3 regions of the Streptomyces sp. NPDC093568 genome follow, and region 1 is predicted to be linked to each of the others. Evidence: predicted binding sites of a transcription regulator. Region 1 holds the regulator's gene; each other region holds the start of a gene.
The links. The regulator HrcA, encoded in region 1, represses chaperone genes, less so after heat shock. The targets are predictions, from matches to a motif close to TTNGCACTCNGNNNNNCNGAGTGCNAA.

Region 1 (10,448 bases):
CGGCGAGCAGCGGGCGCAGATCCGATGCTCGAATTTGACCGTCTTTCTGTCCGTCTTCGAGCACACGCGTAGCACGGTTCTCACTCATGGCGGCCCACTTCGGTAACTCGGTGCTTATGGGCGTGGCCAGTCTGTCACTCTGTCGGCGTCCGCTGAGGCGTATTCGTCCGAACCGTCCGGGGAGCTGTAGATGGGGGCCATTCCGGTGCAACGGGAGACCGTCACCCGTGCCTGTGATGCGCCTGCGCACGACACCGAGCGCGCGATGACCCGCACCACGCTCCCCGGCAGCCCCCTCTCCCCGGGCTCCGCCCGCACCCTGGTGCGGCGCGCCCTCACCGAGTGGGCCGCCTCCGGACTCCCCGGCACCGAGCACCTCACCGACCGCCTCGTCGACGACGCCGTGGTGGCCGTCAGCGAACTCGTCACCAACGCCGTCGTGCACGCCGGCACCGAGGTCGAGCTCACCTGCCGGCTGGAGATGGACACCGGCGCCCTCCTCGTCGAGGTCCTGGACCACCACCCCTCGCGCGCCCCGCGCGACGGCGAGCTGGAGGCGCCCTACGAGACACCGGAGTACGGGCGCGGGCTGCGCCTGGTGTCCCGGCTCGCGGAGTCCTGGGGCGTCACCTACCGCACCGGCTCCAAGACCGTGTGGGCGCGGCTGCCCGCCGAGGATCCCGTGGCGGCCAAGGACGACATCGAGGCGTACGCCGAGGAGCGCGCGCTGGAGCGCGGGCTGCGCGTCGCCGAGATCCTCGCGCCCGAGCCCCAGCGCGCCGAGCGGGAGCGGGACTGGCTCAACCGGGGCGCGCTGTCCTTCCTCGCCGAGGCCTCCGACCTGCTCGCCGGGCAGCTCGACGAGAACCTCGTGGCCGCCCTCGCCGGCCAGTTGATCGTGCCGCGGCTCGCGGACTGGTGCGCGGTGTGGCTGGAGGACGAGGTCGCCGGGCGCTGGGGGTACCCCCGCTCCGGCGATGCGGAGGGCGCGGCCGGCTGGGCGACGGACGGCACCGGGCCCCGGCTGGCCCGGGTCTGGCACGGCTCGGAGAGCCTCATCGAGGAACTGCGCGGCGCCCTGGAGAAGGAGCCGCCGCAGCCGCCCGACGACGATCGCGCCGGACCCGTCTCCTACCCCTGGCCCGGTGAGGCGCTCGGCGCGCGCGGGGTGCGGGGCACCGCGCTCGCGTACCGGCTGATCGCCGGCGGCCGCCCCATGGGCACGCTGGTCATCGGGCGGGCCGGTCTGCCGCGCTTCCCCGACGAGGTCACCGGGCTCGTCGAGGACCTCAGCCGCCGGGTGGCCCTCGCCATCGGCGCCGCCCGCCAGTACGCCCGCCAGGCCACCATCAGCCGGGTCCTGCAGCGCGGACTGCTGCCCGGCGCCGTCGCGGAGATCCCCGGGGTGGTCAGCGCCCTCGTGTACGAGCCGTGCGACAAGGGCGGTCCGAGCGGCGACTTCTACGACCTGTTCCCGGCCGGCGACGGCCGCTGGTGCTTCGCCATCGGCGACGTCCAGGGCAAGGGCCCCGAGGCGGCGGTGGTGATCGGCATCGCGCGGCCCTGGCTGCGGCTGCTGGCCCGCGAGGGCTACCGCGTCTCCGACGTCCTCGACCGCCTCAACCAGCTGCTCCTCGACGACGCCACCGAGGCCGCCGACGCCGCGGCCCGCGCCCTGGTCGGCCCGATGGCCCCCGGCGACGGCCCCCAGACCCGCTTCCTCTCCCTGCTCTACGGCGAACTGACACCCGTCGACGGCGGCATCCGCTGCACCCTCGCCTCCGCCGGCCACCCGCTGCCGCTGCTGCTCGGCACGGACGGCGAGGTGCACACCGTCGCCCAGCCGCAGACCCTGCTCGGGGTCGTCGAGGACGCCACGTACCGCAGCGAGACCTTCGAGCTGTGCTCCGGCGACACCCTGCTGTGCGTGACCGACGGGGTGACCGAGCGGCGCAGCGGCACCCGCCAGTTCGACGACGGCGACGGCCTCGCCACGGCACTCGCCGGGTGCGCCGGGCTGAACGCCGAGCTGATCGCGGAACGGATCCGCAGGCTCGTCCACGAGTTCGGCGGGCGCCCGCCGGAGGACGATCTGGCGCTCCTGGTGCTCCAGGCCGAGTGACCGGCGGGGAAGGACACCCGCGGAGTACGGGACAATGGAACCCATGCCCTCCGCACTCCCCGACGGCGAGCCCGTCCCCGCCGACGGCGCGCTGCCGCTGACCGCGCTCGCCGCCGCGGCCGACCGCCCCCTCGGCTTCTACCTGCACGTCCCGTACTGCGCGACCCGCTGCGGCTACTGCGACTTCAACACATACACGGCGACCGAGCTGCGCGGCACGGGCGGAGTGCTCGCGTCCCGCGACAACTACGCCGAGACCCTCGTCGACGAGGTCCGCCTCGCCCGCAAGGTCCTCGGCGACGACCCCCGCGAGGTCCGCACCGTCTTCGTCGGCGGCGGTACGCCCACCCTGCTGGCCGCCGGTGATCTCGTACGGATGCTGGGGGCGATCCGCGACGAGTTCGGACTGGCGCCGGACGCGGAGATCACGACGGAGGCGAACCCGGAGTCGGTCGACCCGGCGTATCTGGCCACCCTGCGCGAGGGCGGTTTCAACCGGATCTCCTTCGGCATGCAGAGCGCGCGCCGGCACGTGCTCAAGATCCTGGACCGCACGCACACCCCCGGCCGCCCCGAGGCCTGCGTCGCGGAGGCCCGCGCGGCCGGCTTCGAGCACGTCAACCTGGACCTGATCTACGGCACCCCGGGCGAGTCGGACGACGACTGGCGCGCGTCGCTTGAGGCGGCGCTGGGTGCGGGGCCGGACCACATCAGCGCGTACGCCCTGATCGTGGAGGAGGGCACACAGCTGGCCCGCCGTATCCGCCGGGGCGAGGTCCCGATGACGGACGACGACATCCACGCCGACCGGTACCTGATCGCCGACGAGGTGATGGCGGCGGCCGGTTTCGACTGGTACGAGGTCTCCAACTGGGCCACCTCCGAGGCCGCCCGCTGTCTGCACAACGAGCTGTATTGGCGCGGTGCCGACTGGTGGGGCGCGGGGCCGGGCGCCCACTCGCATGTGGGCGGGGTGCGCTGGTGGAACGTCAAGCACCCGGGTGCCTACGCGGCGGCGCTGGCGTCGGGGCGGTCGCCGGGGGCCGGCCGCGAACTGCTGTCGGAGGAGGACCGGCGGGTGGAACGGATCCTGCTGGAGCTGCGGCTGCGGGAGGGCGTGCCGCTGGAGCTGCTGCGGGAGGAGGGGCTTGCGGCTTCTCGGCGGGCGCTGGGGGAGGGGCTGCTGGAGGCTGGGCCGTACCAGGAGGGGCGTGCGGTGCTGACGCTTCGGGGGCGGTTGCTGGCTGATGCGGTGGTCAGGGAGTTGGTGGACTGATCACGCGGGCGAGTGAATCGGTGCGGAACGTCGGTTCGGTCCCTAACCTGATTCGTAGGCTGCCGCTGTACACGCGGCGGCAGGGAGCGGAGGGCCACGGAGATGACCGCTGTGGATGAACGCCGGGTGCATGAGGCCTTCGAGAACCTTGAGGTTCCGGAGGGTTTCAAGGCTGAGCTCATCCGGGGGGAAATCGTGATGATGGCGGGGCCGGACAAGGTCCACAATCGAATCGTTCAGTTCGTTCAGGACCAGATTCCCGCCGACCGATGGGACCGGCTGCAAACCCAGGACGTGGCCTTTCCCGCTGAGGACAGCGAGCCCCAGCCGGATCTCGTGGTCATGGAGATCGGTGCCGATGACAGTCCGGGACGCCTCGTACCCGGACCGGCAGTCACGATGCTGGTGGAGGTCGTCTCCAAGACCAGTGTCCACCGGGACTATGTGGAGAAGCGCTCGATCTACGCTGCGGGACACGTCCCCGTCTACCTGATCATCGACCCCTTCAAGGCCCAGTGCCTGGTGCTCACAGAGCCGGTCGGCACAAGCTTGTCAGCGGACTATCAAACGAAGAGGACCCGCAAGTTCGGCGACCCGGTGCCGTTGCCGATCATCGGTATCGATCTCGACACCAGCAGGTTCGGCACTCTGCCCCCTCTCACGGCTGCAGGGTGACGAAGTCGATCAGCTCCTCCACCCGCCCCAGCAACGCCGGCTCCAGGTCCTTGTAGGACCCCACCCGCTTCAGAATCGCCTGCCACACCGCCCCGGTGTTCTCCGACGGCCAGCCCAGCGCCCGGCACACCCCGGTCTTCCAGTCCTGCCCGTGCGGCACCCGGGGCCACGCCTCGATCCCCAGGCAGGCCGGCTTCACCGCCTCCCAGATGTCGATGTACGGGTGGCCCACGACCAGCGCGTGCTCGCTCGTCACCGACTCGGCGATGCGCCACTCCTTCGTGCCGGGCACGAGGTGGTCCACCAGGACCCCCAGCCGCGCATCCGGACCGGGTGCGAATTCGGCCACGATCGACGGCAGGTCGTCGACGCCCTCCAGGTACTCCACGACCACGCCCTCGATGCGCAGGTCGTCGCCCCACACCTTCTCGACCAGCTCGGCGTCGTGCCGGCCCTCGACGTAGATACGGCCGGCGCGGGCGACGCGGGCGCGGGCGCCGGGAACGGCCACCGAACCGGATGCCGTACGGGTGGGACGTACGGGAGCCGCCCCCGAGGGCCGTACGAGCGTCACCACCTTGCCCTCCAGCAGGAAGCCGCGCGGCTCCAGCGGGAACACCCGGTGCTTGCCGAAGCGGTCCTCCAGGGTCACCGTGCCCGCCTCGCAGCGGATCACCGCGCCGCAGAATCCCGTGCCGGGCTCCTCGACCACCAGGCCGGGCTCCGCCGGGACCTCGGGGACGGGCTTGGGCTTCTTCCAGGGCGGGGTCAGGTCGGCGGAGTACTGGCGCATTCGGATGACGATAGGAGAAGCGCCCCCGCGGTCACCGCGACACGCCGAATCTCGACGCGAGCTCGTCGCGCTGGCGCCGCACGAACCCGGCGTCCACCACCGCTCCGTGACCGGGCACGTACAGCGCGTCCTCGCCGCCCAGGTCCAGCAGCCGGTCCAGGGCGGCCGGCCAGTGCGACGGTACGGCGTCGGGGCCCGCCTGCGGCTCGCCGGACTCCTCCACCAGGTCGCCGCAGAAGACCACCTCCCGGTCGGCGGAGACCTCGCCCGGCACCAGCACGACCAGGTCGTGGGCGGTATGGGCCGGGCCCACGTTCGCCAGCAGGACCTGGCGGCCGCCGCCCAGGTCGAGCGTCCACTCGCCGCTGACCTGGTGGTGGGGGTGGATCAGCGCGTCCACCGCCTCCTCGGCCGCGGCCGCGTCCAGGCCGTTGCCGACCGCGTCCGCGCGCAGCTCCTCACGCGCGTGCCGCCCCTGGAACACTGTGTCCATGCCCACCGGGCCGTAGACCTCGGCCCCCGCGAACGCCGCCGCCCCGAAGACGTGATCGAAGTGGGGATGCGTCAGCGCGAGATGAGTCACACGGTGACCGGTGAGCCACTGCGCCTGGGTACGCAACCGCGCGCCCTCGGCGAGGCTCGAACCGGCGTCGACGACCAACGCGGCGCCGTCCCCCACGACCAGTCCCGCCGTGCAGTCCCACACCGGAAGACGGCACCGGCCCACCCCGGCCGCCAGCCGCTCCCACCCCAGCTCTTCCCAAGTCACCGTCATACGGCGACGCTAGCGGGGACACCACCGTCGGGCACGGCGGACCTGGCCCGGCCTTGCCCGGGGCGTACCCCACCGCCGTACACTGGCCGGGGACGGCTGGCACTCGGATGGACAGAGTGCCAGGAAATGCGCCAAGGGGCACGACTTCTGGAGGTGAGTGCGGAAGATGCTGAGCGAACGCAGGCTTCAGGTTCTGCGCGCCATCGTCCAGGACTACGTCGGCACCGAGGAGCCGGTCGGGTCGAAGGCCCTGACCGAGCGGCACAACCTCGGCGTCTCCCCGGCCACCGTGCGCAACGACATGGCGGCCCTGGAGGACGAGGGCTTCATCGCCCAGCCGCACACCAGCGCCGGGCGCATCCCGACCGACAAGGGCTACCGGCTGTTCGTCGACAAGCTCGCCGGCGTCAAGCCGATGACCCCGCCCGAGCGGCGCGCCATCCAGAACTTCCTGGACGGCGCCGTCGACCTCGACGACGTGGTGGCCCGCACGGTACGGCTGCTCGCGCAGCTCACCCGGCAGGTCGCCGTCGTGCAGTACCCGTCCCTGACCCGGTCCACCGTCCGGCACGTCGAGCTGCTCTCGCTCGCACCCGCGCGCGTGATGCTCGTGCTGATCACGGACACCGGCCGGGTCGAGCAGCGGATGGTCGACTGCCCGGCGCCGTTCGGCGAGGCCTCGCTCGCCGATCTGCGCGCGCGGCTCAACAGCAGGGTCGCCGGACGCCGGTTCACGGACGTCCCGCGGCTCGTCGAGGACCTCACCGAGGCCTTCGACGTCGAGGACCGAGGCACCGTCTCGACCGTGCTCTCCACCCTCCTGGAGACGCTCGTCGAGGAGAACGAGGAGCGGCTGATGATCGGCGGCACCGCCAATCTCACCCGCTTCGCACATGACTTCCCCCTCACCATCCGGCCGGTCCTGGAGGCCCTGGAAGAGCAGGTCGTCCTCCTCAAGTTGCTTGGCGAGGCGGGGGATTCGGGCATGACCGTGCGCATCGGGCACGAGAACGCCTACGAGGGACTCAACTCCACGTCCGTCGTGTCGGTGGGCTACGGTTCGGGCGGCGAGGCAGTCGCCAAGCTCGGCGTGGTCGGACCGACCCGCATGGATTACCCGGGAACGATGGGAGCGGTACGCGCAGTGGCACGTTACGTCGGACAGATCCTGGCGGAGTCGTAAGTGGCCACGGACTACTACGCCGTGCTCGGCGTGCGTCGCGACGCGTCGCAGGAAGAGATCAAGAAGGCCTTCCGGCGGCTCGCCCGCGAGCTGCACCCGGACGTCAACCCGGATCCGAAGACCCAGGAGCGGTTCAAGGAGATCAATGCCGCTTACGAGGTGCTGTCGGACCCGCAGAAGAAGCAGGTCTACGACCTCGGCGGCGACCCGCTGTCCCAGGCGGGCGGCGCGGGAGCGGGCGGCTTCGGCGCGGGCGGCTTCGGGAACTTCTCGGACATCATGGACGCGTTCTTCGGTACGGCGTCCCAGCGCGGCCCGCGCTCGCGCACCCGGCGCGGCCAGGACGCGATGATCCGGCTGGAGGTCGAGCTCGACGAGGCGGCCTTCGGCACCACGAAGGACATCCAGGTCGACACGGCCGTCGTCTGCAACACCTGTAACGGTGAAGGGGCCGCGCCCGGCACCTCCGCCCAGACGTGTGACATGTGCCGCGGCCGCGGTGAGGTGTCGCAGGTGACGCGGTCCTTCCTGGGCCAGGTCATGACCTCGCGCCCCTGCCCGCAGTGCCAGGGCTTCGGCACCGTCGTCCCGACGCCGTGCCCCGAGTGCGCCGGCGACGGCCGCGTACGGTCCCGGCGCACCCTGACGGTCAAGATCCCGGCCGGTGTCGACAACGGCACCCGGATCCAGCTCGCCGGCGAGGGCGAGGTCGGGCCCGGTGGCGGTCCCGCCGGTGACCTGTACGTCGAGATCCACGAGCTGCCGCACACGACCTTCCAGCGGCGCGGCGACGACCTGCACTGCACGGTGACGATCCCGATGACCGCGGCGGCGCTCGGCACGAAGGTGCCGCTGGAGACGCTGGACGGCATGGAGGAGGTCGACATCCGGCCCGGCACCCAGTCCGGCCAGTCGATCCCGCTGCACGGCCGGGGCGTCACCCACCTGCGCGGCGGCGGCCGCGGCGACCTCATCGTCCACGTCGAGGTCACGACGCCGACCAAGCTCGACCCCGAGCAGGAACGACTGCTGCGCGAACTGGCCAAGCTGCGCGGCGAGGAGCGTCCGCAGGGGCAGTTCCAGCCGGGGCAGCAGGGGTTGTTCTCCAGGTTGAAGGATGCGTTCAACGGACGCTGAGTCCGGTGGGGCGGGCCCTGTGCAGTCCCCGTGCATTGCACGGCCCAGGGCCGATTCGGACTTGTTCGGAGGACGTGACAACATGCGGTCATGTCCTCCGCGCTGACCGATCTCTTCCCGCATCCGATCGTGCAGGCCCCCATGGCAGGCGGCGTCTCCGTGCCGCAGCTCGCCGCTGCCGTGGCCGAGGCCGGTGGGCTGGGGTTTCTCGCCGGCGGGTACAAAACCGCCGACGGGATGTACCAGGAGATCAAGCAGCTGCGGGGACTGACCCAGCGGCCCTTCGGCGTCAACCTGTTCATGCCGCAGCCCGACTACGCCGACGCCGCGGCCGTGGACGTCTACGCGCATCAGCTCGCCGGTGAGGCCGCCTGGTACGAGGTCGAGCTGGGGGACCCCGACAGCGGCCGCGACGACGGCTACGAGGCCAAGCTCGCCGTGCTGCTGGACAACCCGGTGCCGGTCGTCTCGTTCCACTTCGGCGTGCCCAGCGCCGACGTACTGGAGTCGCTGCGCCGCGCCGGCACCCTCACCCTCGTCACCGCCACCACCCCGGACGAGGCCCTCGCCGTGGAGCGGGCCGGCGCCGACGCGGTGATCGTGCAGGGCGTCGAGGCCGGCGGCCATCAGGGCACCCACCGCGACAACCCCGAGACCGACGGCACCGGCATCGGACTGCTGTCCCTCGTCGCCCAGGTCCGCGAGACGGTGAGCCTGCCCCTCGTCGCCGCCGGCGGCATCATGCGCGGCAGCCAGATCGCCGCCGCCCTCGCGGCCGGCGCCAGTGCCGCCCAGCTCGGCACCGCCTTCCTCGCCACCCCGGAGTCCGGCGCCCACGCCCTGCACAAGCAGGCGCTGACCAACCCCCTGTTCGTCCGCACCGAGCTGACCCGCGCCTTCTCCGGACGACCCGCGCGCGGCCTGGTCAACCGCTTCATGCGCGAGCACGGCCCGTACGCCCCCGCCGCCTACCCCGAGATCCACCACCTCACCTCGCCGCTGCGCAAGAAGGCCGCCTCCTCCGGCGACCCGCAGGGCATGGCGCTGTGGGCGGGGCAGGGCCACCGCATGGCCCGCGAGCTGCCCGCCGGACAGCTGGTGGAGGTCCTGGCCGCCGAGTCGGCCGCCGCGTCGACAGCGTTGTCGTCGTACCCGCAGGGCGGTGCCGGCCGATGACCGCGCCGGTCTTCGTCGTCGAGTCGCTGGAGCGGGCCACCGGTCCCGCCGGCGGCGAGTACGTGCTCGACGGGCCCGAGGGGCGGCACGCGGTCTCCGTGAAGCGGCTGCGGCCCGGCGAGGACGTCGTCCTCACCGACGGGCACGGGCGCTGGGCCGAGGGCGTCGTCAAGGCGGCCGAGGGCAAGGACCGGCTGGTGCTGGAGCTGGGCGCGGTGGCCGAGGAGCCGCCGCAGCCGCCCCGGATCACCGTCGTCCAGGCCCTGCCCAAGGGCGACCGCGGTGAGCTGGCCGTCGAGACCATGACCGAGACCGGCGTCGACGCGATCGTGCCGTGGGCGGCGGCCCGCTGCATCACGCAGTGGAAGGGCGAGCGCGGCGCCAAGGCGCTCGGCAAGTGGCGGGCGACGGCCCGCGAGGCCGGCAAGCAGTCCCGCCGGGTGCGCTTCCCCGAGGTCGCGGAGGCGGCGACGACCAAGCAGGTCGCGGCGCTGCTCGCGGCAGCCGACTTCGCCGCCGTCCTGCACGAGGACCGCGACTACGGCAGCGAGCCGCTCGCGACCGCCGAACTGCCCGCCGAGGGCGAGATCGTGCTCGTCGTCGGACCCGAAGGCGGTGTGTCCCCCGAGGAGTTGGCCCTCTTCGAGGAGGCCGGGGCGAAGGCGTACCGTCTGGGCCGTACCGTCCTGCGCACGTCCACCGCCGGCACCGCGGCGACGGCACTGCTCCTCGGCCGCACCGGCCGCTGGTCCTGACAGGGAGGGACGTCCGCCGTGGAACTCGCCCAAGTGCGGCTGCTGGTCGGCGACTTCACCGCCTGCTACCGGTTCTACGCCGACGTCCTCGGCCTCAAGCCGCAGTCCGGCGCGACGGACGGGCCGTACGAGAAGTTCAGCCCCACGACCGGCTCGGCGGGGATCGCCCTGCAGGACCGGGCGATGATGGCCGAGGTCCTCGGCGAACTCGGCGACCACGCCACCGGCCACCGCTCCCTGGTGGTCCTGCGGGTGGACGACCTGGACGCCTACTGCGAGCGGCTCGCCGAACGGGGCGCCGCCCTCCTGCACGGCCCCGCCCCGCTGACCGACCGCATGCGGGTCGCCCACCTCAAGGACCCGGAGGGCAACCTGGTGGAACTCCAGGAGTGGCTGCTGCTGCGCGGCTGAGCAGCGAGTGGCCGTATGCGCTCTACCGCGTCGGCCGGGACAGTGGCAGGCTGCCCTCCCATGGGGGCTTTCAGCAGGATTTGGGGTCGCGCGGGGCTGCGCCCGCGTGGGGCGCGGGCGGTGGGTGCGGCGGGCCTCGCGGTCG
Region 2 (10,448 bases), on a different contig from region 1:
CGGCGGGTCGTCTTCCTCACCATCGACGACGGCGCCGAGAAGGACCCGGTGTTCCTGCGGATGATGAGCGATCTGCGGGTGCCGTACACCGCCTTCCTCAGCGACTACCTGATCGAGGACGACTACGGCTACTTCCGGCGGATGCAGCGCGAGGGCGTCACGCTGAACAACCACACCCTCCACCACCCCTACCTGCCCGCCCTCTCCTACCGCCGCCAGCGGCACGAGATCTGCGGCATGCAGGAGGTCCTCGAGGAGCGCTACGGCAAGCGCCCGGTGCTCTTCCGCCCGCCCTTCGGCAACTACGACCGCGGCACCCTGCGCGCCGCGAAGTCCTGCGGCATCGAGTACGTCCCGCTGTGGAACGAGGAGGTGTTCGTCGACCACTGGGAGTACCGCGAGTCGGACCGGAAGATCCGACCGGGTGACATCGTGCTCACTCACTTCCGGGGCCGGGCGGACTGGAAGGGCACAATGCCCGACATGATCCGCCGGTTCCTGAACAAGGTGACGGCCGAGGGGTACGCCGTGGCCCGGCTGGAGGACTACCTGTGAGGCCGGCGCCGGGGGCGCGGGGGTTCGCGGCCGTGGTCCTGGCGTCAGCCCTGCTCGCCGGCTGCGCGGCCGGTTCGGCCGACCCCCGCGACCGGACGGCACGGTCGGCGAAGAACCCGACGCACACGACAGAGCCGTACCGCCACTGGGGCCTGAGCGCCCCGCTGCCCGCGCCCCCGTCCCCGCCCGCCCGGCGACCGCCGCGGCCGGCCGAGGGCCCGCTGCCCGTGGTCCACCGGGTCGACACCCACCGCAAGGTCGTCTTCCTGACCTACGACGACGGCGCCGAGAAGGACCCCCGGTTCGTCGACATGGTCCGCGAGCTGCGGCTGCCGGTCAGCATGTTCCTCACCGACAGCGTGGTCGGCCCGGGATACGGCCACTTCGCGCGCCTGCGGTCGGTCGGCGCGTCGATCCAGAACCACACCCTCGACCACGCCGCCCTGCGCGGACTGCCGTACGCCGGCCAGCGCGCCGAGATCTGCGGCCAGCAGAACAAGCTCCGCGCCCGCTTCGGCATCCGCCCCCGCCTCTTCCGCCCGCCCTACGGCACGTACGACACCACCACGCTGCGCGCCGCCGCCCACTGCGGGGTGACGGCGGTCGTGCTGTGGCGGGCGGCGATGGAGGGGGACGGTGAGCTGACGTACGCGAAGGGGCCGGCGCGCCTGCGCCCCGGCGACATCGTGTCCGTCCCTTCGGGTGAGCCGGCCGGGCTGAGCCTGAGGGAGCGGACCACACGGCTGCTGCGGGAGATCCAGCGGCAGGGGCTGACGGTGGGGCGCCTGGAGGACTACCTGTAGCGCGGGCCGTCCGGTACGCCGCCCAGGTACGCCGCGCCGCCGTGAATTAGCAGTCCGCTTGACCGAGTGCTAATCGCGGTCATAGTCTCGGCTCTGGCACTCCCCACTGGAGAGTGCCAACAACGCGACGGGCAGGTCCGGCACCCGCGACGACGGATCCACCTGGTCGCCACCTCAGACAGTTAACCCCGTGAGATCTCCGAAGGGGGAGGTCGGATCGTGACGACCACCAGCTCCAAGGTTGCCATCAAGCCGCTTGAGGACCGCATCGTGGTCCAGCCGCTCGACGCGGAGCAGACCACCGCCTCTGGCCTGGTCATCCCGGACACCGCCAAGGAGAAGCCCCAGGAGGGCGTCATCCTGGCCGTGGGCCCGGGTCGCTTCGAGAACGGCGAGCGCCTTCCGCTCGACGTGAAGGTCGGCGACATCGTGCTGTACAGCAAGTACGGCGGCACCGAGGTGAAGTACAACGGCGAGGAGTACCTCGTCCTCTCGTCCCGCGACGTGCTCGCGGTCATCGAGAAGTAAGACACCTCGAGCATTTTGCTTCCAGCTGCGCCCCTGGCCCCCGCGACCACATAAGAAGCCGGGCGCCCGGGGCGCAGTGTCTTTTAACCCACAGATTCCGAGAGGGCTCCCGCTGTCATGGCGAAGATCCTGAAGTTCGACGAGGACGCCCGTCGCGCCCTCGAGCGCGGCGTCAACAAGCTGGCCGACACGGTCAAGGTGACGATCGGCCCCAAGGGCCGCAACGTCGTCATCGACAAGAAGTTCGGCGCGCCCACCATCACCAACGACGGTGTGACCATCGCCCGTGAGGTCGAGGTCGAGGACCCGTACGAGAACCTCGGTGCCCAACTGGTGAAGGAGGTGGCGACCAAGACCAACGACATCGCGGGTGACGGTACGACCACCGCCACCGTGCTGGCCCAGGCCCTGGTCCGCGAGGGCCTGAAGAACGTCGCCGCGGGTGCCTCCCCGGCCGCGCTCAAGAAGGGCATCGACGCGGCCGTGGCCGCCGTCTCCGAGGACCTCCTCGCGACCGCCCGCCCGATCGACGAGAAGTCCGACATCGCCGCCGTCGCCGCGCTGTCCGCCCAGGACCAGCAGGTCGGCGAGCTCATCGCCGAGGCGATGGACAAGGTCGGCAAGGACGGTGTCATCACCGTCGAGGAGTCCAACACCTTCGGTCTGGAGCTGGACTTCACCGAGGGCATGGCCTTCGACAAGGGCTACCTGTCGCCGTACTTCGTGACGGACCAGGAGCGCATGGAGGCCGTCCTGGAGGACCCCTACATCCTCATCAACCAGGGCAAGATCTCCTCCATCCAGGATCTGCTGCCGCTGCTGGAGAAGGTCATCCAGGCCGGTGCCTCCAAGCCGCTGCTGATCATCGCCGAGGACGTCGAGGGCGAGGCCCTGTCGACCCTGGTCGTCAACAAGATCCGCGGCACCTTCAACGCGGTCGCCGTCAAGGCCCCCGGCTTCGGTGACCGCCGCAAGGCGATGCTGCAGGACATGGCGACGCTGACCGGCGCCGAGGTCATCTCCGAGGAGGTCGGCCTCAAGCTCGACCAGGTCGGCCTCGAGGTGCTGGGCTCCGCCCGCCGCGTCACGGTCACCAAGGACGACACCACGATCGTCGACGGCGCCGGCAAGTCCGAGGCCGTCCAGGGCCGGGTCGCCCAGATCAAGTCCGAGATCGAGAACACCGACTCCGACTGGGACCGCGAGAAGCTCCAGGAGCGCCTCGCGAAGCTGGCCGGCGGCGTGTGCGTGATCAAGGTCGGCGCCGCCACCGAGGTGGAGCTGAAGGAGAAGAAGCACCGTCTGGAGGACGCCATCTCCGCGACCCGCGCCGCGGTCGAGGAGGGCATCGTCTCCGGTGGTGGCTCCGCTCTGGTCCACGCCGTCAAGGTCCTCGAGGGCAACCTCGACAAGACCGGCGACGAGGCCACCGGTGTCTCCGTGGTCCGCAAGGCCGCCGTCGAGCCGCTGCGCTGGATCGCCGAGAACGCCGGCCTGGAGGGCTACGTCATCGTCTCCAAGGTCGCCGAGCTCGAGAAGGGCAACGGCTACAACGCCGCGACCGGCGAGTACGGCGACCTGGTCAAGGCCGGCGTCATCGACCCGGTCAAGGTCACCCGCTCCGCCCTGGAGAACGCCGCCTCCATCGCCTCCCTCCTCCTGACGACCGAGACCCTGGTCGTCGAGAAGAAGGAAGAGGAGGAGCCGGCGGCCGCCGGTGGCCACGGGCACGGCCACGCCCACTGAGGCACGCACCACGAAGAAGCCCCCGCTGCGGTCGCAGCGGGGGCTTCTCCCTTCGCGGGCGTATCACTGACCGAGTACCCCCAGCTGTTCCAGCAACCCCGCCCGGTCGTACATCCACCACCCCTCACAGATCCTCCCCTCCCGCAACCGCTGCCAGGTCGTGCCCTGCATGGTCACGTCCTGCCCGGTCGCCGGGATCCCGAGGAACTCCCCCTTGTGCCGCGCGGTCCACGTCCACCGAGTACACACCCGGTCGTCCTGGGCCAGCTGGTCGTCGATCCGGAACGTGAAGTCGAAGGCGCCGTACCACCCCGCGACCTGCTCCCGCATGGCTTCGATCCCCTGGACGGGCTGCGGGTAGGACGGATCGTGATCGACGTAGTCCTCCGTGACGTGCTGGGTGAGCGCGTCCGGCCCGACCCGGCCCAGGTCCGTGAAGAAAGCCCGCGCGGCAAGGACGTTCAGCTGCTCGTCCCGCACGACGTCCAGATCCGTGAAGGTCGGCGTCTCGTCACAGAGGGCGACCATCTCCTGGAAGATCCGATCGGTCTCGGGAAGACCGGAGTTGCGCATCGCCTCCTCGTACGACGGAAACTCCACGATCTCGACGAAGTGCGAGGTGTCGGACCGGTCCCGCCCGATGACGTCGTGCGTCGCCGTCCGCTTTCCCTTGGTCTGTTCGACCCACCTGTCCATCAGCCGGTTCATCTCGTCGAAGCGGCTGGTCCTGCAATCGATGAGCTGTACGAAGGTCATGGCGCCGTCGCCTCCCCGGTGCCCTGGGTGGGGCTGGACAGCACCATTGTCCCCGTGGGCGCCGGGCCCTGCCTGTCGAAGCCCTCTACTGCGGCCCGTACTTCCGCCCCGTCCGCGAGCTGATCCCGCCGAGCACCCCGCGGGGCACCAGCTTCGCCGCGCCCAGCAGCACCTTGTACCGGGCGTCCGGGATCGACACCGACTTCCCCCGCGCCAGATCCCCGAGCGCCGCCGCCACCAGCTTGTCCGCGTCGAGCCACATCCACCCCGGGATGTTGTCGGTGCCCATCCCGGCCCGCTCGTGGAACTCGGTCCGCACGAACCCCGGGCACAGCGCCATCAACCGCACCCCACTGCCGGCCAGATCCCGCGCCGCCCCCTGCGTGAACTGCACGACCCACGCCTTGGACGCGCCGTACGTCCCGCGCGGTACGAACGCCGCCACGGACGCGACGTTCACGACGCCGCCCCGCCCGCGCTCGCGCATCGCCTCGGCCGCCGCCGACGTCAGGCGCAGCACGGCCTCGCAGTGCACCTTGAGCATCTTCAGCTCGTCGGCCATGGTGACGTCGAGGTAGCGGCCCTTGTTGCCGAATCCGGCGTTGTTGATCAGCAGGTCGACGGGGTTCCTGCGGTCGCCGAGGCGGGCGGCGACCGACTCGATGCCGGCGTCCTGCGCGAGGTCGGCGGTGAGCACCTCGGCCTCGACGCCGTGCCGGTCGTGCAGTTCGGTCGCCTGTTCCCGCAGCCGCTTGGTGTCCCGGGCCACCAGGACGAGGTCATGCCCGTCGGCGGCCAGCCGGCGCGCGAAGGCGGCGCCGATCCCCGCGGTCGATCCCGTAATCAATGCCGTTGTCATGGCCCAAGATTAGTGACCCGGACCAGGTGCATCCGCTTACCGCACAGCCCCGCCCGGGCGGTGCGGTCCGGACGCAGGCGCGCGCCGCGCGAGCCCGTGGCCCGTCGCCGGGGGCGAGTTCGCCGGGAGGGCGGCGTGATGCCCTGTCAGGAGCCGTGCTGGGCCACGTACTTGTGCGCCGCCTCCAGCGACTCCGGGTGCAGTGCCTCGCCCGCCGTCAGCAGCCGGGGCAGCAGCGACCGGTCCGTCGTGACCGCACGGAACTGAAGCGCGACCGTGACGTCGTGGCCCGGCCGGTGAATGACCTCCAGCGCGTCACCGGCCCGGATCTCGCCCGGCACGATCACCCGCAGATACGCGCCCGGCGCGCCCTTCGCCGTGAACCGCTTCACCCACTGCTTCTCGCCCACATGACCCTGGAAGGTGCGACAGGGGATCCGGCCGCTCGTGACCTCCAGCACCACCTCCGGCCCGATCCGCCAGCGCTCGCCGATCAGCGCGCCGGACACGTCGAGGCCGGAGGTCGTGAGGTTCTCGCCGAAGACGCCGTTCGTCAGCGGCCGTCCCAGCTCGCGCTCCCACTCGTCGAGGTCCTCGCGCGCGACCGCGTACACGGCCTGGTCGTTCCCGCCGTGGTGGCGGGTGCTGCACACCGCGTCCCCGGCCACGCCGCTCGCCCCGATCCCCTTGGGCCCGGGTGCCGCCACCCGCACCGGACCCTCGACCGGCCGCTTGTCGATCCCGGTCACGCCCTCGGGGTGGTCCGTGTACGGCGCGTGCGTGCGGTGGCCCAGGTTCACAGACAGAAGCTTCATGACGGCACGGTAGGCGACCGCCGGTCAAAGCGTCTACGCATTATCCGGCGGCATACCCAAGGCTCGCTTATGCTTGAGCCGTGATCGAGGCCCGTCATCTCCGTGTGCTGCGCGCCGTCGCCGCCTCCGGCTCCTTCTCCGCCGCGGGGCGCGAACTGGGCTGCACCCAGCCCGCCGTCAGCCAGCAGATGAAGGCCCTGGAGGCGTCCGTCGGCACGCCCCTGCTGGTCCGCACCGGACGCGAGATGCGGCTGACCCAGGCCGGGGAGGCGCTCGTGCGGCACGCCGCCGGGATCCTCGCGGGACTCACCGCCGCCGAGGAGGAGGTCGCCGCCATCGCCGGGCTGCGGGCCGGCCGCGTGCGGCTCGTCTCCTTCCCCAGCGGCAGCTCCACCCTCGTCCCGACCGCGCTGGCCGCGCTGCGCGCCGCCCACCCCGGCACCCGTGTCTCCCTGGAGGAGGCCGAGCCGCCGAAATCCGTCGAGCTGCTGCGCGAGGGCGACTGCGACGTGGCGCTCGCCTTCCGTTACGAGGGTGCGGCCCAGGAGGGGGAGTGGGAGGACCTCGTCGTACGTCCCCTGCTGACGGACCGTCTCGTCGGCCTCGTACCGGACCGGCACCGGCTCGCCCGCGCCGCCTCCGTCGCCATCGGCGAACTCGCGGCGGAGCCCTGGATCGCCGGCTGCCCGCGCTGCCGGGGACAGCTCGTCGAGGTCTGCGAGAGCGCCGGCTTCACACCGCGCATCGACTTCGCCACCGACGACTACCCGGCCGTCGTCGGCCTGGTGGGCGCCGGTCTGGGTGTCGCCGTCCTGCCCCAGCTCGCCGTCGAGTCGGTACGGCCGCGCGGGGTCCGCATGCTGACGCTGGAGCCGGCCGTCCGCCGGGAGATCGTCGCGCTCACCCTGCCCGACCTGGCGCAGGTGCCGGCCGTGGCGGCGACGCTGGAGCAACTGGCGCGGGCCGCCAGGCGCTAGGCCGGTCGAAGAAAAGGGCACGCAGGCCGCGTGCCCTGGGTTGAAGAAACGTTCCTTCAGGTGTGCGGACCGGCCTCCCCGCTGGTCGTCGACGCCGACACCAGCCGGTTGCGCGCCCGCCCCATGAGCTCTTCGCGCTCGTCCTCGGTCAAGCCGCCCCAGACGCCGTACGGCTCACGCACCGCCAGCGCGTGCGCCGCGCACTGCGCGCGCACGGGGCACCTCATGCAGACCTCCTTGGCCGAGTTCTCTCGAGCGCTCCGAGCCGCACCGCGCTCACCCTCCGGATGAAAGAAGAGGGAGCTGTCGACCCCGCGACAAGCAGCCAGCAGCTGCCAGTCCCACAGGTCCGCGTTCGGTCCGGGAAGGCGGGAGAAATCTGCCATTGCGTGACCCCTTGTAGCCGTTCTAGGCGGATACGGTGTCTACGACCGTACATCTACGATCTAAGGAGATGAAAATATGACTCATTGCGAATCTAGCCCCAATCGCCGTGAAACGGGAAGAAAAAGGGCTGAATGGGGCATGGGTTGTGATGAAACATTGTGGGTCCGTCGTGCATGTCTGCCCCGTGTCCGTCCCCTCACGTAGAGTGCCGAAGACGGCACATGCCCCCGTAACTCTTTCGAGTGACCGTCGTTGAGAGGGCGGAGGCGGTTGAAGGAACAAGGGCTCGGGCAGGCGTCCGAGACGGTCGACCGCACAGGTGACGATTTCGTACCAGCCTGGAGGCTCAAGGTGACGTGCATCAGCTGCGGAGGGCGGCCATGACATCCGTCCTCGTCTGCGACGACTCCCCGCTTGCCCGAGAGGCGCTGCGCCGCGCGGTCGCGACCGTGCCCGGCGTGGAGCGCGTGACGACCGCGGCCAACGGCGAGGAAGTCCTCCGCCGCTGGGGCGCCGACCGCTCGGACCTGATCCTGATGGACGTACGCATGCCCGGTCTGGGCGGCGTCGAGACCGTGCGGCGGCTGCTGTCCGCCGACCCCGGTGCGCGCATCATCATGCTCACCGTCGCCGAGGACCTGGACGGCGTGGCCCTCGCGGTCGCCGCGGGCGCGCGGGGCTACCTGCACAAGGACGCGTCGCGAGCGGAGTTGCGGGCCACCGTCACGCAGGCTCTCGCCGATCCGACCTGGCGGCTGGCCCCGCGCCGGCTGCGGTCCGCCGAGATGGGTGCGGCGCCGACGCTCACCGCGCGTGAGATCCAGGTGCTGGAGGGCATGAGCCACGGCCGTTCGAACGCCGAGATCGGCCGCGAGCTGTTCCTGTCCGAGGACACCGTGAAGACGCACGCCCGGCGACTGTTCAAGAAGCTCGGGGCGTCCGACCGGGCGCACGCGGTGGCGCTCGGCTTCCGGTGGGGCCTGGTTCGCTAAGGAGCCCGGCTCCCGGGCCGTCGCTTCGGCGCGGGCCGTTCGTGACTTGTCGCGCCCGCGCGGCGGTAGTCGCAATCGATGCAGTTCCGCGCCCCTGCCGGGGCGCGGCTGCGACGCCTGTCAACAGGTGCTGTCGGCGCCCGCTGCTCGTTTCGGCGCCGATGCCGCATCCTTGAGATGTGGAGTCTCTCGGGGACGAGTCGGTCGAGCGGAAGGGGAGGGCGCAGGGGATGAGTTCCGGCGCACCTGCTCATAACGCTTCGGTGCACAACAACGGGCGCGATGCCACGGACGCAACGGCCGCAAGGCACCATGGACCGATGCGCGACGACGAGGCGGCCAACGCCGCAGGGGCGATCGGTGCACTCGTCCATCGCGCCGTGGACGGGGACGAGCAGGCCACGCACGATCTGCTCGCGCATGTCCACCCCCTGGCGCTGCGCTACTGCCGCACCAGGCTGTCCCGCCTCCCGGGCGACGCCCGGCACTTCGTCGAGGACCTCGCCCAGGAGGTCTGCGTCGCCGTCCTGCTCGCGCTGCCGCGCTACAAGGACACCGGCCGTCCCTTCGAGGCGTTCGTCTTCGCGATCGCCGCGCACAAGGTCGCCGACCTGCAGCGGGCGGCGATGCGGCACCCCGGTTCGACCGCGGTCCCCTCGGACGAGATGCCCGAGCGCCCGGACGACTCCCTCGGCCCGGAGGAGCGCGCGCTGCTCAGCAGCGACGCCGAGTGGGCCAAGAAACTCCTGGCCAACCTGCCCGAGAACCAGCGGGAGCTGTTGCTGCTGAGGATCGCGGTGGGGTTGACGGCCGAGGAGACGGGACAGATGTTGGGAATGTCACCCGGAGCGGTCCGGGTGGCGCAGCACAGGGCGCTGAGCAGGCTGCGCGCGCTGGCCGAGCAGTAGTGGTCCCCGTAGTGCTCCCTTGAGTGCGCCCCCGGTGAACGCGCTCGTCCCCGGTTCCGTACGAACATACGAAGCCCAGGGACGACCGCAACCGTGGAATTTGCAGGCCATGCTTCCCGTTAGCATGGACATCCGCACCGATCAAGGCCATTTGGGGAAGGTGTCATGACTGCCAACGTCGACGGAGTGCCCGCCAAATTCGCGACTCTCGGGCTGACCTACGACGACGTGCTGCTGCTGCCGGGCGCATCCGAGGTGCTCCCCAACGCGGTCGACACCTCGTCCCGAATCTCCCGCAACGTCCGGGTGAACATCCCGCTGCTGTCCGCCGCCATGGACAAGGTCACCGAGTCGCGCATGGCGATCGCGATGGCCCGGCTGGGCGGCGTCGGCGTACTGCACCGCAACCTGTCCGTCGAGGACCAGGTCAACCAGGTCGACCTGGTGAAGCGGTCCGAGTCCGGGATGGTCACGGACCCGATCACGGTGCACCCGGAGGCCACGCTCGCCGAGGCGGACGCGCTGTGCGCCAAGTTCCGCATCAGCGGCGTCCCGGTCACCGACCCGGCCGGCAAGCTGCTCGGCATCGTCACCAACCGCGACATGGCCTTCGAGAGCGACCGCTCCCGTCAGGTGCGCGAGGTCATGACCCCGATGCCGCTGGTCACCGGCAAGGTCGGCATCTCCGGCGTCGACGCCATGGAGCTGCTGCGCCGCCACAAGATCGAGAAGCTTCCCCTGGTCGACGAGGCGGGTGTCCTCAAGGGCCTCATCACCGTCAAGGACTTCGTCAAGGCGGAGAAGTACCCGAACGCCGCCAAGGACGCCGAGGGCCGCCTGCTCGTCGGCGCCGCCGTGGGTGCCAGCCCCGAGGCCCTGGAGCGCGCCCAGGCGCTCGCCGAGGCCGGGGTGGACTTCCTGGTCGTCGACACCTCGCACGGCCACAACAGCAACGCCCTCAGCTGGATGGCGAAGATCAAGTCCACCGTCTCCGTCGACGTGATCGGCGGCAACGTCGCCACGCGTGACGGCGCCCAGGCGCTGATCGACGCGGGTGTCGACGGCATCAAGGTCGGTGTCGGCCCCGGCTCCATCTGCACCACCCGCGTGGTCGCCGGCATC
Region 3 (10,448 bases), on a different contig from region 1:
CGAGGGCTTCCACGGCCCGCTGCCAGACCCGTACGGCGTTCGGGTCGCCGGACACGACGGCCTTGGCGCAGTCCGCGGCGTCGGCCTCGGGATCCCCGCAGGCGGCGGCCCACGCCTCGCTCACCGCCGCGGCCGACGCGAACCGCTCCAGGCAGCCGCGCTGTCCGCACGGGCAGGGGGCGCCGCCGGGCCGTACGACGATGTGGCCGATCTCGCCCGCGAAGCCGTGCGCGCCCGCCTCCACCCGGCCGTCGATGCCGATGGCGCCCGCGATGCCGGTGCCGAGCGGCACGAACAGGAAGCGGTCGGCGCCCTTGCCCGCGCCGATCCGGCCCTCGGCGAGCCCACCGGTGCGCACGTCGTGGCCGAGGGCGACGGGGACGCCGTCGAGCCGTTCGGCCATCAGGCGGCGCAGGGGTACGTCCCGCCAGCCCAGGTTGGCCGCGTAGGCGGCGATGCCCCGCTCCTCGTCGACGATGCCGGGGACGGCGACGCCGACGGCCGCCGCGGGCTCGCCGAGGTGCTGTTCGCCGTACGCGCGCAGCTCGGCGGCGAAGTCGAGGATGCCCTCGACGACCGCGTCCGGCCCGCGCTCGCGCCCGGTCGGGCGGCGGGCCTGGTAAAGCAGCTCACCGCTCGCCCCGGCCAGGGCGGCCTTCATCCCGGTGCCGCCCACATCGAGGGCGATGACATGTCTCACGGGGGACAGTGTGTCTTGCGCACCCGCGAGAGGTCTAGTCCACTTACGTGGTGTAGACCTTAGGGGGCAATATGTATGACGTTTCGAAAATTCATCACGATGTTTCGAACATGGGTGTGGGGCGGTTTTGCGTGCAGCGGCGTAGTCGTAGGCATGGGGCAGCGATCGCGGCGGTGTCCGCGCTGGGCCTGACGGTGGCCCTGGGCGGCTGTGGGCTGACCGGTGGCTCGGACGAGGTGACGCTGAGGCTGGTCGCCGCGGACTACGGGGACAGCGCGGGCAACAGCTCTCAGAAGTACTGGGACAAGCTCGTCAAGGCGTACGAGGCCGAGCACCCCGACGTGTCGGTGGACGTCACCGTGTACTCCTGGAACGACGTCGACGCCGAGGTCAAGAAGATGGTCGACGCGGGGAACGCGCCGGACATGGCGCAGATCGGCGCCTACGCCGACTACGCCGCGAAGGACCAGCTGTACCAGGCCGACGAACTGCTCTCCATCCCCGTCCAGGCCGACTTCGTCGCCCAGTTCGCGGACGCGGGGCAGGTGAAGGGGGTGCAGTACGGCATACCGTTCGCCTCCTCCACGCGCCTGCTCTTCTACAACAAGAGCCTCTTCGAGAAGGCCGGCATCAGCGCGCCGACCACCTGGAAGGAGCTGGCCGCCGACGCCCAGGCGCTCAAGGCGGACGGGGTGAAGTACCCGTACGCGCTGCCGCTCGGGCCCGAGGAGGCGCAGGCCGAGACGATGCAGTGGCTGCTCAGCGGCGGGGGCGGGTACACCGACACCAACCTCGGCACGTACAGCATCGACTCCGCGGAGAACGTCGCCACCTTCAACTGGCTCAAGAACGACCTGGTCGGCAAGGGGCTCACCGGCCCGGTCGCGCCGGCCGAGCTGAACCGGGCCGACGCGTTCTCCGCCTTCGCGGCGGGGGACGTCGGCATGCTCAACGGCCACCCGTCCCTGATGCAGATGGCCGGGAAGAAGGGCGTGAAGTACGGCATGGTGCCGATGCCCGGGGCGGAGGGGCCGAGCAAGGTCTCCATGGGTGTGGCCGACTGGATGATGGCCTTCAAGGAGAACGGGCACGCGGAGCAGGTCGGCGAGTTCCTCGACTTCGTCTACTCCGAGCAGAACGTCCTGGACTTCTCCCGTCAGTACGACCTGCTTCCCGTCACCAACTCGGCGTCCCGGGTGATGACCGCGGCCAAGCAGGACGCCGACCTCAAGCCCTTCCTGGAGGAGCTGCCGCTGTCCGAGCTGTACCCGGTGGGCCGCACGTCCTGGGCCGCGGTCAGCGCGGACGTCAAGCAGCGCATCGGCAAGGCCGTGTCCTCGGGCGGCAGCCCGTCGGCGGTCCTGGGACAGCTGCAGTCGACGGCTACGCGGGCGGAGAGCGCCGAGTAGGTGCCGGTGGCCGGGGTTCGGTTGTCGGAGGTGGGGGCTACGGTGCGAGGCATGACCGAGGACGTTCCCGACCCCGCCGCCGCTCTCGCCGACCGTGAGAAGGCCATCCTGGCTCTGGAACGCCGGGGCTTTTCGGGCCCCGGCGCCAAGGAGCGGGCGATCCGTGAGGAGCTGGGACTGGCTCCCGTCCGCTACTACCAGCTGCTGAACGCCCTGCTGGACGATCCGAGGGCGCTGGCCCATGATCCGGTGACGGTGAATCGGTTGCGGCGGGTGCGGGAGGGGCGGCGGGGGGAGCGCTGACGGGGCGGGCGGGATGTTTTTCGCCCCCGCCGCCCCTACCCGTCCCATCCTTCTGGGGCTCCGCCCCAGACCCCGCTCCTCAAACGCCGGAGGGGCCGGATTTCCAGCGGGACGGGTAGGGGCGGCGGGGGCGAGAAAAGTGGATAGGGTCGCCGCATGGGCAGTCACAAGGATCTGACCGACTCCGGATCGACCAACTCCACGGACCCCCTCGCGACCCCGACCACCCAGCCCGGCCGCGACGGCCTGGCCGCCATCCTCGCGCGCCCCGCACACGCGGTGGTCGCGCTCGACTTCGACGGGACCCTCGCGCCGATCGTGCCGGACCCGGAGCAGGCCAGGGCGCACCCCGACGCCCTCCCGGCGCTCGCGGCGCTCGCCCCGAAGGTCGCCGCCGTCGCGGTGATCACCGGCCGCCCGGCCGAGGTGGCGGTCCGCTACGGCGGCTTCGCCGGCGTCGCCGGACTGGAGCACCTCGTCGTGCTCGGGCACTACGGCGCCGAACGCTGGGACGCCGTCAGCGGCGAGGTCACCGCCCCCGACCCGCACCCCGGCGTCGCCGCCGTCCGGGCGGAACTGCCCGGGCTGCTCGAAGGACAGGGCACCTGGACCGAGGACAAGGGCCACGCCATCGCCGTGCACACACGACGCGCGGCCGACCCGCAGGGGACCTTCGACGCCCTCCGCGGACCCCTCACCGACCTCGCCGGCCGCAACGGCCTGATCGTCGAACCCGGCCGCATGGTCCTCGAACTGCGGCCGCCCGGCATGGACAAGGGCGTCGCGCTGAGCGAGTACGTCCGCGAACTCGGCGCCGAGTGCGTCCTCTACGCCGGCGACGACCTCGGCGACCTCCCCGCCTACGCCGCCGTCGACCGCCTGCGCTCCGACGGCACCCCCGGCCTCCTGGTGTGCAGCGGCAGCGAGGAGGTCACCGAGCTGTCGAAGCGGGCGGACGCCGTGGTCGACGGTCCGGCGGGGGTCGTACGGCTGCTGCGGGCGATCGCGGATCAGGTGGGCTGAGCGCCCGCCCCCTCCTCCAGCGCGCGCAGCTGGTCCAGGAACCACTGGGCCGGCGGCAGCGCCGTCGCGGCCGCAGCCAGTCGCTTCGCCCGCTCCGCCCGCTCCTCCGGCCCCATGGTCAACGCCTCGTGCAGCGCCCGTGCCGTGCCGATCACGTCGTAGGGGTTGACGGGGATCGCGTCCTCGCCGAGTTCCTCGAAGGCCCCGGCCTCCCGGGACAGCACCAGGGCGCATCCCTCGTCCGAGACGAGCGGCACCTCCTTCGCGACGAGGTTCATGCCGTCCCGGATGGGGTTGACCAGCGCCACGTCCGCCAGCCGGTAGGCGGCCAGCGAGCGGGCGAAGTCGTCCTTGACGTGGAGCACGATCGGGGTCCAACCCGACGTCCCGTACCGGGAGTTGATCTCCTCGGCCAGCCGCTGGACCTCCGCCGTGTAGTCGCGGTACACCGCCAGGTCCTGCCGGGAGGGGTACGCGAACGCCACGTGCACCACCCGCTCGCGCCACTCGGGGTGGTCGTCGAGCAGCTGCCGGTACGCCAGCAGGCCGCGCACGATGTTCTTGGACAGCTCGGTCCGGTCGACCCGCACGATCGTCCGGCGGGCCGTGCCGTCCGGGGCGGTGCCGATCTCGTCCTTCAGCGCCGCCGTCCGCTCGGCCACGTCGGCCTCGTGCGCACGTGCCCGCAGGAAGTCCGCGTCCGCCCCCAGGCCGTGCACGCCGACCCGCGTGTCCCCGAGCCCTCCCGCGAACCGCGCGCAGCACTCCTCGAACGCGTCCGCCCAGCGCCGGGTCAGGAACCCCAGCCGGTCCGCGCCGAGCATCCCGCGCAGCACCTGCCCGGCGATGTCGTCCGGCAGCATCCGGAAGTACTCCGGCGGCGCCCACGGGGTGTGTGAGAAGTGGCCGATCCGCAGGTCGGGGCGCAGTTCGCGGAGCATCCCGGGCACCAGCGTCAGGTGGTAGTCCTGGACCAGGACCGCCGCCCCCGGCGCCGCCCGCGCGGCCAGCGCCTCGGCGAAGGCGCGGTTGTAGGTCTCGTACGACGCCCACTGCTGCCGGAACTGCGCGTCGAAGACCGGCTCCAGTGGCGTCTGGTACAGCATGTGGTGGACGAACCACAGCACCGAGTTCGCGATGCCGTTGTACGCGTCCGCGTGCACGTCGGCCGGGATGTCCAGCATCAGCACGCCGTCCTCGCCGACCCCGCGCCGCACCGCCTCGCGGTCCCCGTCGGACAGCGCCGAGCACACCCACAGGGCGCCCGCGTCCGGTCCGATCGCCGACAGTCCGGAGACGACTCCGCCGCCGCCCCGTTTGGAGTGCAGCGAGCCGTCGCCCCGCACCTCGTACGAGACCGGGCCGCGGTTCGAGGCGACCAGGACCTTGGCAGCATCGTGCGCATCCTGCGTGGAAGCCATACGCCTCAACCTAGCCCTCCCCGGAAACGCTCAAACGTACGGTTCCGCTCAGTGGGGGGCACTTGTACGCCCTGTATACGGCCGGTTTCCGGCGTTTACGCGACCTTCCTTGTCGCGTACTCGGCGATCTCCACCATGGGCGGCCGCTCCTCGGTGTCCACGGAGTACGTACGCGGCTCGAAACCGTCCTCGCCGCGCTCGAACTGGGTCAGCGACGGCCGCACCATGTGCCCGCGCGCCAGCCGCAGCTGTGCCGTGCGGTAGATCGCGGCGGACATCCGGCCGAGCGCCTGCCCGTCCTGGTGCCGGTGCTTGCGCACCCCCACGTCGACCTGGGCGAGCGAGTCCAGGCCCACCAGGTGCAGGGCGTCGACCAGCATGCCCAGCTCGACGCCGTATCCCACCGGGAACGGGAGCTGCTCCAGCAGCGACCTGCGCGCCGCGTACTCGCCGCCCAGCGGCTGCACGAAACCGGCCAGCTGCGGCCAGTGCATGTTCAGCAGCGGGCGCGCCATCAGCTCGGTGACCCGGCCGCCCTGTCCGGCCGCCGAGCCGAGCGGGCGGTCGTACATCGCCTTGACCAGATCCACGCCCGGGTCGGTGAGCAGCGGGCCCACGATCCCGGAGACGAAGTCGGAGGAGAACTCCTTCAGGTCGGCGTCGACGAAGCAGACGATGTCCCCGCTGGTGACCAGCAGCGAGCGCCACAGCACCTCGCCCTTGCCGGGCACGGCCGGGATGCGCGGGAGGATCTCGTCCCGGTGCACCACCCGCGCGCCCGCCGCGGCGGCGACCTCGGCGGTGCGGTCGGTGGAGCCGGAGTCCACCACGACGATCTCGTCGACCAGCGGGACCTGCCGTACGAGGTCATGGGCGATGACCGCGACGATCTCGCCGACCGTCTCCTCCTCGTTGAGCGCGGGCAGCACCACGGAGACCGACTGGCCCGTTCGCTGCTTGGCGGCCAGGATGTGATGTGGCGGGCGGTCGGTGACGGACCAGGAGCGGCTGCTCAGCCAGCGCTCGACTTCTTCCAGCACGGTTGGCGGCTCCTCACGGTTGTCTCGCGTTACGGACTGCTCTCTCAACTGTCCTGGCGTTCGGTTACAGTCTTGAACAACGCGGATGACCATCGCATGTCCGAGGCCGTCCGTCGTCAACAACCGAATACCGCTCATCCAGAGGGGCAGAGGGATACGGCCCGATGAAGCCCCGGCAACCCTCCAGTCGGTTCTCGTAGATCAGCGTCGATCGTCACAGTTGATCGTCTTCGCGAGGCTCCCGGCTAGGGAAGGTGCCAAATCCGTCTCACGACGAGATGCGTCGTGAGGAAGATGAGGAGAAAGGGCCTCGCCTCACATGGCTGTGCAGACTGTTGCAAGCACCACCGACTCCACCGTAGACCTCGGTCCCGCCGCGGCGCTGTCCTGCCGCGAGTGCGGCCACCGGGTACCGCTCGGCCCGGTCTTCGCGTGCGAGGAGTGTTTCGGCCCGCTGGAGATCGCCTACGACTTCTCGGCCTACGACACCGAGGAGCTCCGCAAGCGGATCGAAGCGGGCCCCGCGAACATCTGGCGCTACGCGCCCCTGCTGCCCGTCCCCGCCGACGTGGCCACCAAGCCGAACCTCAACCCCGGCTGGACCAAGCTCGTCCAGGCCGACAACCTCGCGCGTGAGCTCGGCGTCGACGCCGGCAAGCTCTTCGTCAAGGACGACTCCGGCAACCCGACGCACTCCTTCAAGGACCGTGTCGTCGCCCAGGCCCTGGAGGCCGCCCGCGCCTTCGGCTTCACCACCCTCTCCTGCTCCTCCACCGGCAACCTGGCCGGTGCGGTGGGTGCCGCGGCGGCCCGCGCCGGCTTCCGCTCGTGCGTGTTCATCCCGCACGACCTGGAGCAGGGCAAGGTCGTCATGGCCGCGGTCTACGGCGGCGAGCTCGTCGGCATCGAGGGCAACTACGACGACGTGAACCGTTTCTGCTCCGAGCTGATCGGCGACCCGGCCGGTGAGGGCTGGGGCTTCGTGAACGTCAACCTGCGGCCGTACTACGCCGAGGGCTCCAAGACCCTGGCCTACGAGATCTGCGAGCAGCTCGGCTGGCGGCTGCCCGACCAGATCGTCGTCCCGATCGCCTCCGGCTCGCAGCTCACGAAGATCGACAAGGGGCTGCAGGAGCTGATCAAGCTCGGGCTGGTCGAGGACAAGCCGTACAAGATCTTCGGTGCGCAGGCCGAGGGCTGCTCGCCGGTGTCGGCCGCGTACAAGGCGGGGCACGACGTCGTCCGCCCCCAGAAGCCGAACACCATCGCCAAGTCGCTGGCGATCGGCAACCCGGCGGACGGCCCGTACGTCCTCGACATCGCCCGCCGTACCGGCGGTGCGGTGGAGGACGTGACCGACGAGCAGGTCGTCGACGCGATCAAGGTGCTCGCCCGGACCGAGGGCATCTTCGCGGAGACCGCGGGCGGGGTGACCGTCGGTGTCACCAAGAAGCTCATCGACAACGGTGTGCTCGACCCGAACCTCACGACCGTCGTGCTCAACACCGGCGACGGGCTCAAGACGTTGGATGCGGTGGCCGGTACGGGGCTCACTGCGACGATTCGTCCCAACCTGGAATCGTTCCGCGAGGCAGGCCTCGTCTGAGCTGTCCGTCCCACCGAAGCCGCACACCGACCGGAGGTCACACCGCATGAGCGTCAACGTCCGCATCCCCACCATCCTGCGCACCTACACCGGCGGGCAGGCCGAGGTCGCCGCCGAAGGTGCCACCCTCGGCGAGGTCATCGCCGACCTGGAGAAGAACCACACCGGGATCGCCGCCCGCGTGCTCGACGACCAGGGCAAGCTGCGCCGGTTCGTGAATGTGTACGTCAATGACGACGACGTGCGTTTCGAGCAGGGCCTGGAGACCGCCACCCCGGACGGCGCCGGCGTCTCCATCATTCCGGCCGTCGCCGGCGGCTGACCGAATGACCGATCATTACCATCGGTAACCCCGGTCACCAAGAGTTCATCGAATTGCCCCCTCCGTGAGAGAAGCGGAGGGGGCAATTCTGTGTGGTTGAGCGAGGTACAGTTGGGGAACGTGCCGCCGATCTCCGAGTCGGTTGCCCTTGATTTCTGCCGTAAGCCCGACAAGAAGTAGCCAAAGTGTGCGGGTTTTATGCGGCTTTTGTTCCGTTTGCCGGGTCCGACTTGACCTGAAGTCAGCGGAATTGTCCCCACATTCCCGACCGGTCGTGCCCGGATTTCTCGTCCGATTGACCTGTTGCAGACGGCAGTTGGGCAGATACATTCAGCCGCGGTCGACGCGTTCCGGCGCACGCCCCCGACCGATGGGGGGTGAGGTCTGACCCGGATCCGCGAAGTGTGGATCTGTGCAAGGGCCAGTAATAGGGGAGTTAGGCATGGCTCAGGGCACCGTCAAGTGGTTCAACGCGGAGAAGGGGTACGGCTTCATCGCGGTCGACGGTGGTGCGGATGTTTTCGTCCACTACAGCGCGATCCAGATGGACGGGTACCGCACCCTGGAAGAGGGCCAGCGGGTCGATTTCGAGATCTCGCAGGGTCAGAAGGGGCCGCAGGCGGACATGGTCCGGCTGGCGACCAGCTGAAGCACGCGTCGACTTAAAGCAGCGACGTTCTTCTTCGAAGGGCCCGCACCTCCCGGGGTGCGGGCCCTTCGCCGTGCCCCGGGAGGCCGGCCCCCTTCGCCGTGCCCCGGGGGCCGGTCCCGGAGACCCCCCAAGGGGGCCCGATCCCCGAGAGCTGCTTGCACTCTCATGGGCCGAGTGCTAATCATTGGCGTTAGCACTCTGAAGGTGAGAGTGACAACGAAGGACCGGGTCGGTGAGGCCCGCAGGCCGGGTGGGGAAGGAACCCACGAGGCAGGCGAGCCGTCCGTCGCGGGCGCGGGCGCGGTCCGAAGGAATCACCCCCAGTCCTGGAGGGACCACTTCACATGGCCAAGATCATCGCGTTCGACGAGGAGGCGCGGCGCGGCCTCGAGCGCGGCATGAACCAGCTCGCGGACGCCGTCAAGGTGACGCTCGGCCCCAAGGGCCGCAACGTCGTCCTCGAGAAGAAGTGGGGCGCCCCCACGATCACCAACGATGGTGTCTCCATCGCCAAGGAGATCGAGCTCGAGGACCCGTACGAGAAGATCGGCGCCGAGCTGGTCAAGGAAGTCGCCAAGAAGACGGACGACGTCGCCGGTGACGGTACGACCACCGCGACCGTTCTCGCCCAGGCCCTGGTCAAGGAAGGCCTGCGCAACGTAGCCGCCGGCGCCAACCCGATGGCCCTCAAGCGCGGTATCGAGCGCGCCGTCGAGGCCGTCTCCGCCGCCCTGCTGGAGCAGGCGAAGGACGTCGAGACCAAGGAGCAGATCGCCTCCACGGCCTCCATCTCCGCCGCCGACACCCAGATCGGCGAGCTCATCGCCGAGGCGATGGACAAGGTCGGCAAGGAAGGCGTCATCACCGTCGAGGAGTCCCAGACCTTCGGTCTGGAGCTGGAGCTCACCGAGGGTATGCGCTTCGACAAGGGCTACATCTCGGCGTACTTCGCCACCGACATGGAGCGTATGGAGGCCGTCCTCGACGACCCGTACATCCTGATCGCCAACTCCAAGATCTCCGCGGTCAAGGACCTCCTCCCGCTGCTGGAGAAGGTCATGCAGTCGGGCAAGCCGCTGCTGATCATCGCCGAGGACGTCGAGGGCGAGGCCCTGTCGACCCTGGTCGTCAACAAGATCCGCGGCACCTTCAAGTCCGTCGCCGTCAAGGCCCCGGGCTTCGGCGACCGCCGCAAGGCGATGCTGAACGACATCGCCATCCTCACCGGTGGCGAGGTCATCTCCGAGGAGGTCGGTCTCAAGCTCGAGAACACCTCCCTGGACCTCCTGGGCAAGGCCCGCAAGGTCGTCATCACCAAGGACGAGACCACCATCGTCGACGGTGCCGGCTCCTCCGAGCAGGTCCAGGGCCGGGTCAACCAGATCCGCGCCGAGATCGAGAACAGCGACTCGGACTACGACCGCGAGAAGCTCCAGGAGCGCCTGGCCAAGCTCGCCGGTGGCGTCGCCGTCATCAAGGCCGGTGCCGCGACCGAGGTCGAGCTCAAGGAGCGCAAGCACCGCATCGAGGACGCCGTGCGCAACGCCAAGGCGGCCGTCGAGGAGGGCATCGTCGCCGGTGGTGGCGTGGCTCTGCTCCAGGCTTCCGGTGTCTTCGAGAAGCTGGAGCTGGAGGGTGACGAGGCGACCGGCGCTGCCGCCGTCAAGCTCGCCCTTGAGGCCCCGCTGAAGCAGATCGCCGTCAACGCCGGCCTCGAGGGCGGCGTCGTGGTGGAGAAGGTCCGCAACCTCACCCCGGGTCACGGCCTGAACGCCGCGACCGGTGAGTACGTCGACCTGGTCGCCGAGGGCATCATCGACCCGGCGAAGGTGACGCGCTCCGCGCTGCAGAACGCCGCGTCGATCGCCGCGCTGTTCCTCACCACCGAGGCCGTCATCGCCGACAAGCCGGAGAAGGCCGCCGCGCCCGCCGGTGGCGGTATGCCGGGCGGTGACATGGACTTCTGATCGAC

Region 2: the regulator HrcA is predicted to act here: its motif matches at 1,405-1,431, upstream of groES (co-chaperone GroES).
Region 3: the regulator HrcA is predicted to act here: its motif matches at 8,631-8,657, upstream of groL (chaperonin GroEL).

The regions. Positions count from the first base shown of each region.
Region 1 covers NZ_JBIWJD010000002.1:418,782-429,229, reverse strand. The annotation lists gene ACIRD7_RS11490 (HAMP domain-containing protein) at 1-88, opposite strand, end outside; gene ACIRD7_RS11485 (SpoIIE family protein phosphatase) at 191-2,122, shown strand; gene hemW (radical SAM family heme chaperone HemW) at 2,166-3,398, shown strand; gene ACIRD7_RS11475 (Uma2 family endonuclease) at 3,501-4,073, shown strand; gene ACIRD7_RS11470 (DUF3097 domain-containing protein) at 4,057-4,866, opposite strand; gene ACIRD7_RS11465 (MBL fold metallo-hydrolase) at 4,898-5,641, opposite strand; gene hrcA (heat-inducible transcriptional repressor HrcA) at 5,808-6,824, shown strand; gene dnaJ (molecular chaperone DnaJ) at 6,825-7,961, shown strand; gene ACIRD7_RS11450 (nitronate monooxygenase) at 8,052-9,137, shown strand; gene ACIRD7_RS11445 (16S rRNA (uracil(1498)-N(3))-methyltransferase) at 9,134-9,892, shown strand; gene ACIRD7_RS11440 (VOC family protein) at 9,911-10,303, shown strand; gene ACIRD7_RS11435 (hypothetical protein) at 10,364-10,448, shown strand, end outside.
Region 2 covers NZ_JBIWJD010000007.1:218,641-229,088, reverse strand. The annotation lists gene ACIRD7_RS27565 (polysaccharide deacetylase family protein) at 1-555, shown strand, start outside; gene ACIRD7_RS27560 (polysaccharide deacetylase family protein) at 552-1,358, shown strand; gene groES (co-chaperone GroES) at 1,578-1,886, shown strand; gene groL (chaperonin GroEL) at 2,004-3,632, shown strand; gene ACIRD7_RS27545 (ester cyclase) at 3,696-4,388, opposite strand; gene ACIRD7_RS27540 (SDR family NAD(P)-dependent oxidoreductase) at 4,474-5,247, opposite strand; gene ACIRD7_RS27535 (MOSC domain-containing protein) at 5,394-6,062, opposite strand; gene ACIRD7_RS27530 (LysR family transcriptional regulator) at 6,143-7,039, shown strand; gene ACIRD7_RS27525 (WhiB family transcriptional regulator) at 7,096-7,425, opposite strand; gene ACIRD7_RS27520 (response regulator transcription factor) at 7,807-8,418, shown strand; gene ACIRD7_RS27515 (sigma-70 family RNA polymerase sigma factor) at 8,739-9,326, shown strand; gene guaB (IMP dehydrogenase) at 9,492-10,448, shown strand, end outside.
Region 3 covers NZ_JBIWJD010000006.1:138,023-148,470, forward strand. The annotation lists gene ACIRD7_RS24415 (ROK family protein) at 1-700, opposite strand, end outside; gene ACIRD7_RS24420 (ABC transporter substrate-binding protein) at 811-2,109, shown strand; gene ACIRD7_RS24425 (DUF3263 domain-containing protein) at 2,161-2,412, shown strand; gene otsB (trehalose-phosphatase) at 2,569-3,435, shown strand; gene ACIRD7_RS24435 (trehalose-6-phosphate synthase) at 3,423-4,856, opposite strand; gene ACIRD7_RS24440 (glucosyl-3-phosphoglycerate synthase) at 4,952-5,896, opposite strand; SAM riboswitch class I at 6,028-6,197, shown strand; gene thrC (threonine synthase) at 6,216-7,502, shown strand; gene ACIRD7_RS24450 (ubiquitin-like small modifier protein 1) at 7,549-7,824, shown strand; gene ACIRD7_RS24455 (cold-shock protein) at 8,267-8,473, shown strand; gene groL (chaperonin GroEL) at 8,821-10,443, shown strand.